2 regions of the Clostridium sp. Marseille-P299 genome follow, and region 1 is predicted to be linked to the other one. Evidence: predicted binding sites of a transcription regulator. Region 1 holds the regulator's gene; the other holds the start of a gene.
The links. The regulator HrcA, encoded in region 1, represses chaperone genes, less so after heat shock. The targets are predictions, from matches to a motif close to TGTTAGCACTCNNNNNNNNNGAGTGCTAACA.
Positions count from the first base shown of each region.

Region 2: the regulator HrcA is predicted to act here: its motif matches at 1,967-1,997, upstream of htpG (molecular chaperone HtpG).

Region 1 is NZ_FJVE01000007.1:1,369,087-1,373,538, reverse strand. It holds gene dnaK (molecular chaperone DnaK) at 1-855, opposite strand, end outside; gene grpE (nucleotide exchange factor GrpE) at 932-1,579, opposite strand; gene hrcA (heat-inducible transcriptional repressor HrcA) at 1,615-2,649, opposite strand; gene BN4220_RS13895 (hypothetical protein) at 3,143-3,838, opposite strand; gene BN4220_RS13890 (AAA family ATPase) at 3,825-4,452, opposite strand, start outside.
Region 2 is NZ_FJVE01000007.1:264,380-268,831, reverse strand. It holds gene htpG (molecular chaperone HtpG) at 1-1,823, opposite strand, end outside; gene BN4220_RS09395 (DUF5721 family protein) at 2,075-2,569, opposite strand; gene BN4220_RS09390 (TraX family protein) at 2,671-3,351, opposite strand; gene BN4220_RS09385 (hypothetical protein) at 3,525-4,452, opposite strand, start outside.

The sequences.
Region 1 (4,452 bases):
TTCAACTAAGTCATGAGTTAATTCATCGAATTTAGCACGAGTTAAGTTAAGGTCAAAGTGTTTTGGACCTTCAGCTGTAGCTGTGATAAATGGAAGGTTAACGTTAGTTGTTGTAGAAGCAGATAATTCTTTCTTAGCTTTTTCTGCTGCTTCTTTTAATCTTTGAAGAGCCATCTTATCTGTAGATAAGTCAACACCTTCTGTTTTCTTAAATTCATCAATAAAGTAACGAGTGATTCTTTCATCGAAATCATCACCACCAAGTCTATTATCACCAGATGTAGCTAATACTTCGATAACACCATCACCGATTTCGATAATGGAAACGTCGAATGTACCACCACCTAAGTCATAAACCATGATTTTTTGTTCATGTTCATTATCAAGACCATAAGCTAAAGCTGCTGCTGTTGGCTCGTTGATAATTCTCTTAACATCAAGACCAGCGATCTTACCAGCATCTTTTGTTGCCTGTCTTTGAGCATCGTTAAAGTAAGCAGGTACTGTAATAACAGCTTCTGTTACCTTTTCTCCAAGATAGCTTTCTGCGTCAGCTTTTAATTTTTGAAGAATCATTGCAGAAATTTCTTGTGGAGAGTATTTCTTATCATCAATGCTTACTTTATAATCTGTACCCATATGTCTTTTAATGGATGAGATTGTCTTGTCAGCGTTTGTTACTGCCTGACGTTTTGCTGGTTCACCAACGATTCTTTCTCCTGTTTTAGTAAAAGCAACTACGGATGGAGTTGTTCTAGCGCCTTCTGTGTTTGCGATTACGACTGGTTTTCCACCTTCCATAACGGCAACACATGAGTTAGTTGTACCTAAATCAATACCAATTATTTTTCCCATGTTTTTGTCCTCCTATTTATATTATAACAATTAATCAAAAAATTAATTAAAACCTAATCTTTTGGTATAAACTTATTTAATTCACTACTTTTACCATGCTATGTCTTACAACAGAGTCACGGTACATATAGCCTTTTAAGAATTCTTCAGCTATAATATTTTCACCTAATTCTTCATCTTCTGTATGCATTACTGCATTATGGAAATTAGGATCAAATTCTTTTCCTACTGCTTCAATGGTTTTTACACCCGCAGCTTCTAGGACGTCAAGTAATTGTTTGTATATTTTCTCAATTCCTTGAACAAAAGCGCTTGATTTTTCTTCTTCAGTAACAACGCTTAGTCCTCTTTCAAAATTATCAACAACTGGCAAAATCTTTTCGATAATGTCTTTTGCTCCAACTTCAAACATCTGAGATTTTTCTTTTTCAGAACGTTTTCTAAAGTTATCAAACTCAGCCATAGTACGGATCAAACGGTCGTTTAATTCTTCGATTTTTTCATCCTTTTTATCTTTCTTATCTTTTTTCTTGAAAAAGGATTTTTTATCTTTACCGTTTTCTTCATCTGTGCTTTCTTCTACTTCTTCTGTAGCTTCTTCAGTAACTTCTTCAGTTGTTTCAGAAGTATCATCGCTATTATTTGTACTGTCAGCGATATCTTTTTCTATCATATCTTCCAGTTCATCTTTTTCTAACTCGTTAAAATCTATTGTATCTGACAACTATCTTCACCATTCCTTCCCATCGTAACTACATCTTATTTTTTATCACCTTTAAAAATGTCATCCAATTGGCTCATAAGACTTTGTAAGGTGCTAACAACTTTTTCATAATCCATTCGTTTTGGACCAATAATACCAATTTTTCCATAAACGCCTTCTTCGATTTGGTAAGTAGCTGTAACTACTGCGCAATCTTTCATGGATTCTACTGGTGTTTCATTCCCAATATATACTTGGATGCCTCGGTTTTCACCGTTTTCTGCTTCGCTACTCATGAGATTCGTAAGTTGCTTTTTCTCTTCTATTGTATAAAGCAGCTCGCTGGCTTTTTCTGTATCACTTAATTCAGGATACTTAAGAATATTGGTTGCTCCACTTGTGAAGATTTGTACATCTTCTTCTTCACTAATTGCTTGTGCAACCGCATCGAGTATGTCACTAACAACATTAGTATACCCAGCAGTCTGTGCTTTCATTTTCTGAATTAAGGATAAATTAATCTCCGATAAATCTAAGCCTTGTAAAAATGTGTTCAGCACAATATTAAGTTTTAAAACAATTTCTTTTTCAAGTGGTTCATCCACTGAAATTATTTTATTCTTAACAATATTACCTTCTAAAACAATTACTGCTAGAATCTGTGTACTATCTACATCAGTGATTTGTATGAACTTAACTTTACGGCTACGATACTGTGGTGCAGTAATCATTGTCGTATAATTTGTATTAACTGCTAAAAGCTTTGCTACTTGTTTTAAAAGTGTTTCCATCTTATCTGCTTTTTCAAGTAACATGCCTCGCATCTCTTCTACCTCTGTTGTCTTTTCCGCCATCAGCATATCGACATAGAATCGATATCCCTTATCCGATGGAATTCTTCCAGCAGATGTATGAGGTTGCACTATATATCCAAATTCCTCTAAATCAGCCATTTCATTTCGAATTGTTGCAGAACTTAAATTTAAGTCCGTATCCTTCGAAATAGTTCTTGAACCAACTGGTTCCCCTGTTTCTAGGTAATTGCGAATAATAGCTTGTAAAATTTTTATCTTCCTATCATCTAATTCCATCATACCCTCTTTCTCAGATGATTCATCTGTACTATGAAATGTTTGAGCTAACATATGATGTTGATGTTGTTAGCACTCATTCGATTAGAGTGCTAATATCTTTAAACATAAGATATCACTATCAAATTATTTTGTCAATATGTATTATGGATTTTTTTTAATTTTTTTATTAAAACATATAATTAACACACTTAACCATTTAACCCAAATTATAAACATAGAATTAATAGAATGATATTCATATATTTAACAACTAAAAAAAGTGACTGATGTGATAACTGACACACCAGCCATTATTCATGCAATAATAAAAATGATAATTGGAATAACAAAAAATCTTCTTAATATTAGCTCCTGCAAAATCTGTCTTTAATTTAGCTGTTGCTAATTTTACGAATCAAAACAATAATTTACATTATTTTACCAATCCCATAAACAAATGTCAATAATTGCGATTTCTAATACATAATAATATAAGTAATAGCAATTATGGCTACTCCAAGTCCTGCCCAAAGATCTGATGCATATTGCTATGGCGTTGCAGCGAATTCATCCCTTCCTCAATAAAGTCCCATGTATCTTGATATGAACCCACAACTGCAAGGTTTTCACTGGATATAAAATCAATAAACTCTTCACAACACCCTTCGTATCGATCCGCAAAGGCATCTGACATCTCTTCTTTTTCCTCATCGCTAAAATCTTTAAGCTCATCAAAAAGCACATGCTCTAAATTACAAGAATTAAAATAAATACGATACGGTATCTTTTTTACCTTTCCTGTATTTCTTAATTTAAATAAAATATCTGCTTTTCTATGGTTTCGTTCTAGGGTCGAAGAAACCGAAGGGGCCACCACACGGTCTTCATAATAGGTAATCTCAGGAACTTTCGCCTTTGTCACCTTATCATCGGAGATAAATACACCATCGGTATCTGTAATATGAATGATTTTAAGAAAATCCGAAGTTTTATAACGATATCGTTCCTTCACAGTGTCCAGAACTTTATTAATCTTTAGTAATATCTTGTCCACGCTTACGTAATCATGAAGAGTAATATCACCATGAACGATGAAAAACTGCACTTCCTCATTTACAAAAAACTCTTTCATAATGGTCCCAAGCGCTGCTTCTTCACTCATCCCCTCTACAATAAAGACAATAACCTTCTTCTCATTTTTTATCATATCTCATGCTCCTACCTGCCTTACGGAATGCTCTGGCAATCTTTAAGCTATCTGTTTGCGCATAAATTTCCTCATTATGACCACCAAGGGTAATGCCTCTCAGATAAACGTCACGAAGGTTATTGGAACTTTTAATGTTCTTCATATGAATATAACGATTCACTGGATTCACCGTTGAAAACATGATGCTCTCCTTATCAAGCATTTCAAGGGCTCTTAAATTATGGGAAGTAAAAATCAACTGTCCCCTAGCACTTTTCTTAAAAATATCAAGAAGCTCACCAAGCATGTACTCAAACACTCCAGCATCCAACTCATCAATGACAAGGCAGATGGAGGCATCTGAAAAGGCTTGTATTAATGCATTTAAAATAGAAATAATTTTTATAATTCCCTCGGATTCCATACGAATTGGAATCTTAACGCCTCCCCTGACGGATAGTAGTTCGATTTTTACTCCTTCTCTACCGTTATCAAGCATCTGCATACCATACTCTTTTACTTCCATCTGCAATCCTGGAATGATCGTGCAAAGAACGGTATTGATTTCATTTACAATCACATGAAGCATATCTTTTTGTTCATATGATAGCACCGTGGGCTTATTTAACGAA
Region 2 (4,452 bases), 1.1 Mb from region 1:
GGATCCATTCCATACATATTGTACATCTTCATCATATCTTGCATTCTGCGGCTTTCTTCAGATAATGTAATCATAGATGAAACTTTTGGATTCTTAAGCTTTTCAACCTTAACTTCTAATTTTTCTTTATTTAAGGCTTTCTTGAAAATTTCAGTTAATTTATCTGTCTTTTCTTTTAAATCCTTTTCATCATTTTCAGAAGTTTCTTCTTTAAAGCTTTCTGTAATATCTGCATCGATTCTTTGGAAGCGAACTTTTGGATTATCCTGTTCTAACTGAGTAATAAATGGCTGATCAATATTGTGTGTTAAGTATACAGCATCAATGTTAGCTTCCTTAAACATATTGATATATTGACTTTGTTGTTGCTCATTTGTTACATAATATACAACATCTTTTCTTTCTTCAGCATCTGTTTTGTCTGCAGATTCATCACTCTTAGCTTCTTCTACTTCTGCTGCTTTTGATTCCTCTGTGGAATCTTTATCACCTTTCGCTGCTTCTAAGTATTCAGGAAGAGTAACGAATTTCTTTTCTAAATTCTTAAAGATAATGAAATCTTTCATCTTCTCACGGAATTTTTCATCTTTTAAGCAACCAAATTTAATGAATGGGCTAATATCATCCCAGAATTTTTCGTAATTTTCACGTTCTACTTTAAACATTCCAGAAAGCTTGTCCGCAACTTTTTTCGTAATATAATCAGAGATTTTCTTTACGAAACCATCATTTTGTAACGCACTTCTTGAAACATTAAGTGGTAAATCAGGACAATCAATAACACCTTTTAATAACATTAAGAATTCAGGGATAACTTCTTTGATGTTATCTGCGATAAATACTTGATTGTTATATAATTTAATTGTTCCCTCAATACTATCATATTCTGTATTAATCTTAGGGAAGTATAAAATACCTTTTAAGTTAAATGGATAATCCATATTTAAATGGATCCAGAATAAAGGCTCTTTAAAATCATGGAATACTTTACGATAGAATTCCTTATATTCTTCCTCGCTACATTCATTTGGATGTTTTGCCCATAGTGGATTAGGATCATTTAATGGCTTTGGACCCTTCTTTTCAGCCTTAGCTTCTGTTGCAGTACCATCTTCTGCAACTTCTGCATCGATTACATCTTCATTTTTATCATCAACGATTTCTTCCTCTTTTTCTTCTTCTACTGGCGCATTTGCGTTAGTAAAGAAAATTGGAACTGGCATAAAGGAACAGTATTTTTCAATAACTTCCTTTGCACGATATTCATTAGAGAATTCATAGCTATCTTCATTTAAATAAAGAGTAATCTCAGTACCACGTTCTGTTCTATCACTTTCGGACATTTCAAACTCAGTACCTTCTTCAGATTCCCAATGAACCGCTTTTGCACCATCTTTATATGATAAAGAATCGATTGTAACCTTTCCAGCAACCATGAATGCGGAATAGAAACCTAAACCGAAGTGACCAATGATTTGATCTTCATTTGTTTTATCTTTATATTTATTTAAGAAGTCCTGAGCACCAGAAAAAGCGATCTGATTGATATACTCTTTCACTTCCTCAGCAGTCATGCCAATACCATTATCAATAAATGTTAAGGTTTTCTTTTCTGGATTTGCAATGACTTGAATTTTAAATTCATTGTCTTCTGGGATAGAATAGTCACCCATCATATCAAGTTTTTTTAACTTTGTGATTGCATCACAACCATTAGAGATTAACTCACGGAAAAAAATATCATGATCAGAATATAACCATTTTTTAATAATTGGGAAAATATTTTCAGAATTAATGGATAAACTTCCTCGTTCCATACTCATGCTAACCACTCCTTTTCATTTCATAGCTTGTTTTAAATACGATACATTTCTAATACTATTTGTATATGACTTTGAAAACTTCTTTTTTACGTTTTTCAATCTGTATATTACTATAATACGACCAAAATAAATTGTCAAGCAAAAATTAGCACTCATTACGAATGAGTGCTAATAACGTTAATGAAATATTATACAATTTTATATTATCTATGAATCATATGATACTTATATTATCCAAAGGAAGGACTATTTTATTCTTCGAAAAGTATTCCATGATGTTTTAAAAATTTCTTTGTCATTTCATCCCACTCTTTATCAAGTGTTTTATCCATTGTAAATATCTTGACTCCTGTACCCGTGATTATATCAAGGGAGCCATTATCATATTTCATATGCATATAAAGTCCTGTTACGTCACTAAAATTCATCGGTATTCCTGTACTTTGAATAAGCTTTTTCACATTCTCTTCTGATAACTGCAATACGATATGAAATGAACTTGGAGTTTTATTTCCTTTCACAATTTGAAAAGCAAATGGTCGAACCTTACTCCATTTAACTAAGCTTCTATCTTGTATTTGCTCAAGCTCATCACTTGAAAAATAACTTTTATTTAAGCGGCCCTGAATCTGAAATTTTGTAAATGTATGAATCTCTAACTCTGCAAGTAAGAAATTATCAAATACATTCTGTAATAGGAGCTTTGCCATAAAGTCCTTAATATCCGCTATGTGAAGTGCTATCATCTTATCCCTCCATATACTATTTAATTCAAAATATAAAACTTTAAATTAAATATGGCCTAATTCTTAAGCCTTACCCCTGTTTTTTATAAAGTCACGAGAAGTTATACGAAATATCTCGCTATGAATCCTAATACTAGTAAATGTACTGGATAAAAAGCATAGAATGCATATTTTACTTTTGGACCTCTTTCGCCATTATAAAACCATATAAATGGTAAAGCAAATATAGTAAGTATCGATAAACCACCAAATAAAAATCCAATCAGTAAAATATAAGCAATTGCCATTGCTTTCTTATTCCAGTGGAATATATAGAACACTAAAATCATTAGAATTCCTCTAACATCATAATCAGATTTTATTAATACAGAAAGTGCTCCTCCTATTACAATTGTGATTACAGCAAAGAAATTTAATATCCAAAATTGACCTTTATATTTTTTTGAAATGTAATCATAAATCGTAATAGTTAATAATCCTAGGAATAATGTGAAAAATACGTTTTGATAACTATAAAAAGTTTTCATAAATGCCGCATCCCACAATGCATAATCAAAAGGTATCTCTGATATTAAAGCAAAAATTCCCAAACGCAATAAATATTTCTTAACATTGCTTGTATGAAAGTAACCCTCTACTATTAAAAAACAAAATATTGGAAACGCTATTCTACCAATTCCTCTACCAATCAAATATATTGGCCAATCTCTAACAAATATAGCTGTTGCATGATCAATTAACATTGCGATACAAGCAATTAACTTTAGCGTAAATGAATTCATCTTATACTCCTTTTTTATATAATTCTAAATAGGATTCTATTAAAACATAATGTCTTATACTTATGTTTTATTTTTATGGTTTATATTTTATTTTTGACTACTGTTTTTCCACCAATAACCTTATTAACTATGCCCTTTAATGACTATAAATTTTTGGATTTTTAGATACATTTTTAATCAGAAAGTTTTTTTTGACTTATAAAAACAGCAATAGACCTCGGACTTAAATCAATATACTGTTTTTGAACCAAATTTCTTACTTTTGGAATTTTCACTTTTTGGGCTATTCCTTCATTTGATTTAGCTACTTCTTGCCTCTCTTTTGAAGTCATTTGCTCTTCCTCATTCAAAAAATCCATTTCTTTGCTCTTATCCGTAGCTAATAAAAGTTTCCACTCAAATCCTCTTGGCAAATCTGGCAAATCAAATCGATGCTCTTCCCAATGCATATTAAACGCAAAATAAAAAGAATCATCCACTGTATCCTCATCTAGCTTAGCATATTTTCCATAAAGAAAGATACCCAATGTTCTACTATAGTTAAAGTACTCTGGCCTCCATGCCTTTACTCCATGAAAGGATATATCTGGATATCCACAAGCAAAATAATCCATTCCTAAAAATGCTTTTTCATTCCTCAGTATCTTATGCCTTTTCCGTAGAGAAATCAATTCTTTTGTAAAAGTAAATAAGCTATCCTTATTCCTTTTATCTTTCCAATTTAACCAAGATGTGGAATTATCTATACAATAAGCATTATTATTCCCTTTTTGAGAATTTCCAAATTCATCACCTGCATATAGCATAGGCGTACCTTGGGATAGAATTAAAACAACTAACGCATTCTTTCGCATACGAGTCCGAAGATCAATAATCTTTTTCTTTCTTGTCTGGCCTTCCACACCACAATTCCAACTATAATTATAATCAGTACCATCCCTGTTATTCTCACCACTGTCTTCATTATGCTTTACATCATAAGAATATAAGTCCATCAGGGTAAATCCATTGTGCTCAGTTACATAATGAATACATCCCTTTTTCTCATGACTACAACGAAAGTGCTCCGCAAATGTAGCTAATTGATCTTCATCTCCTTTT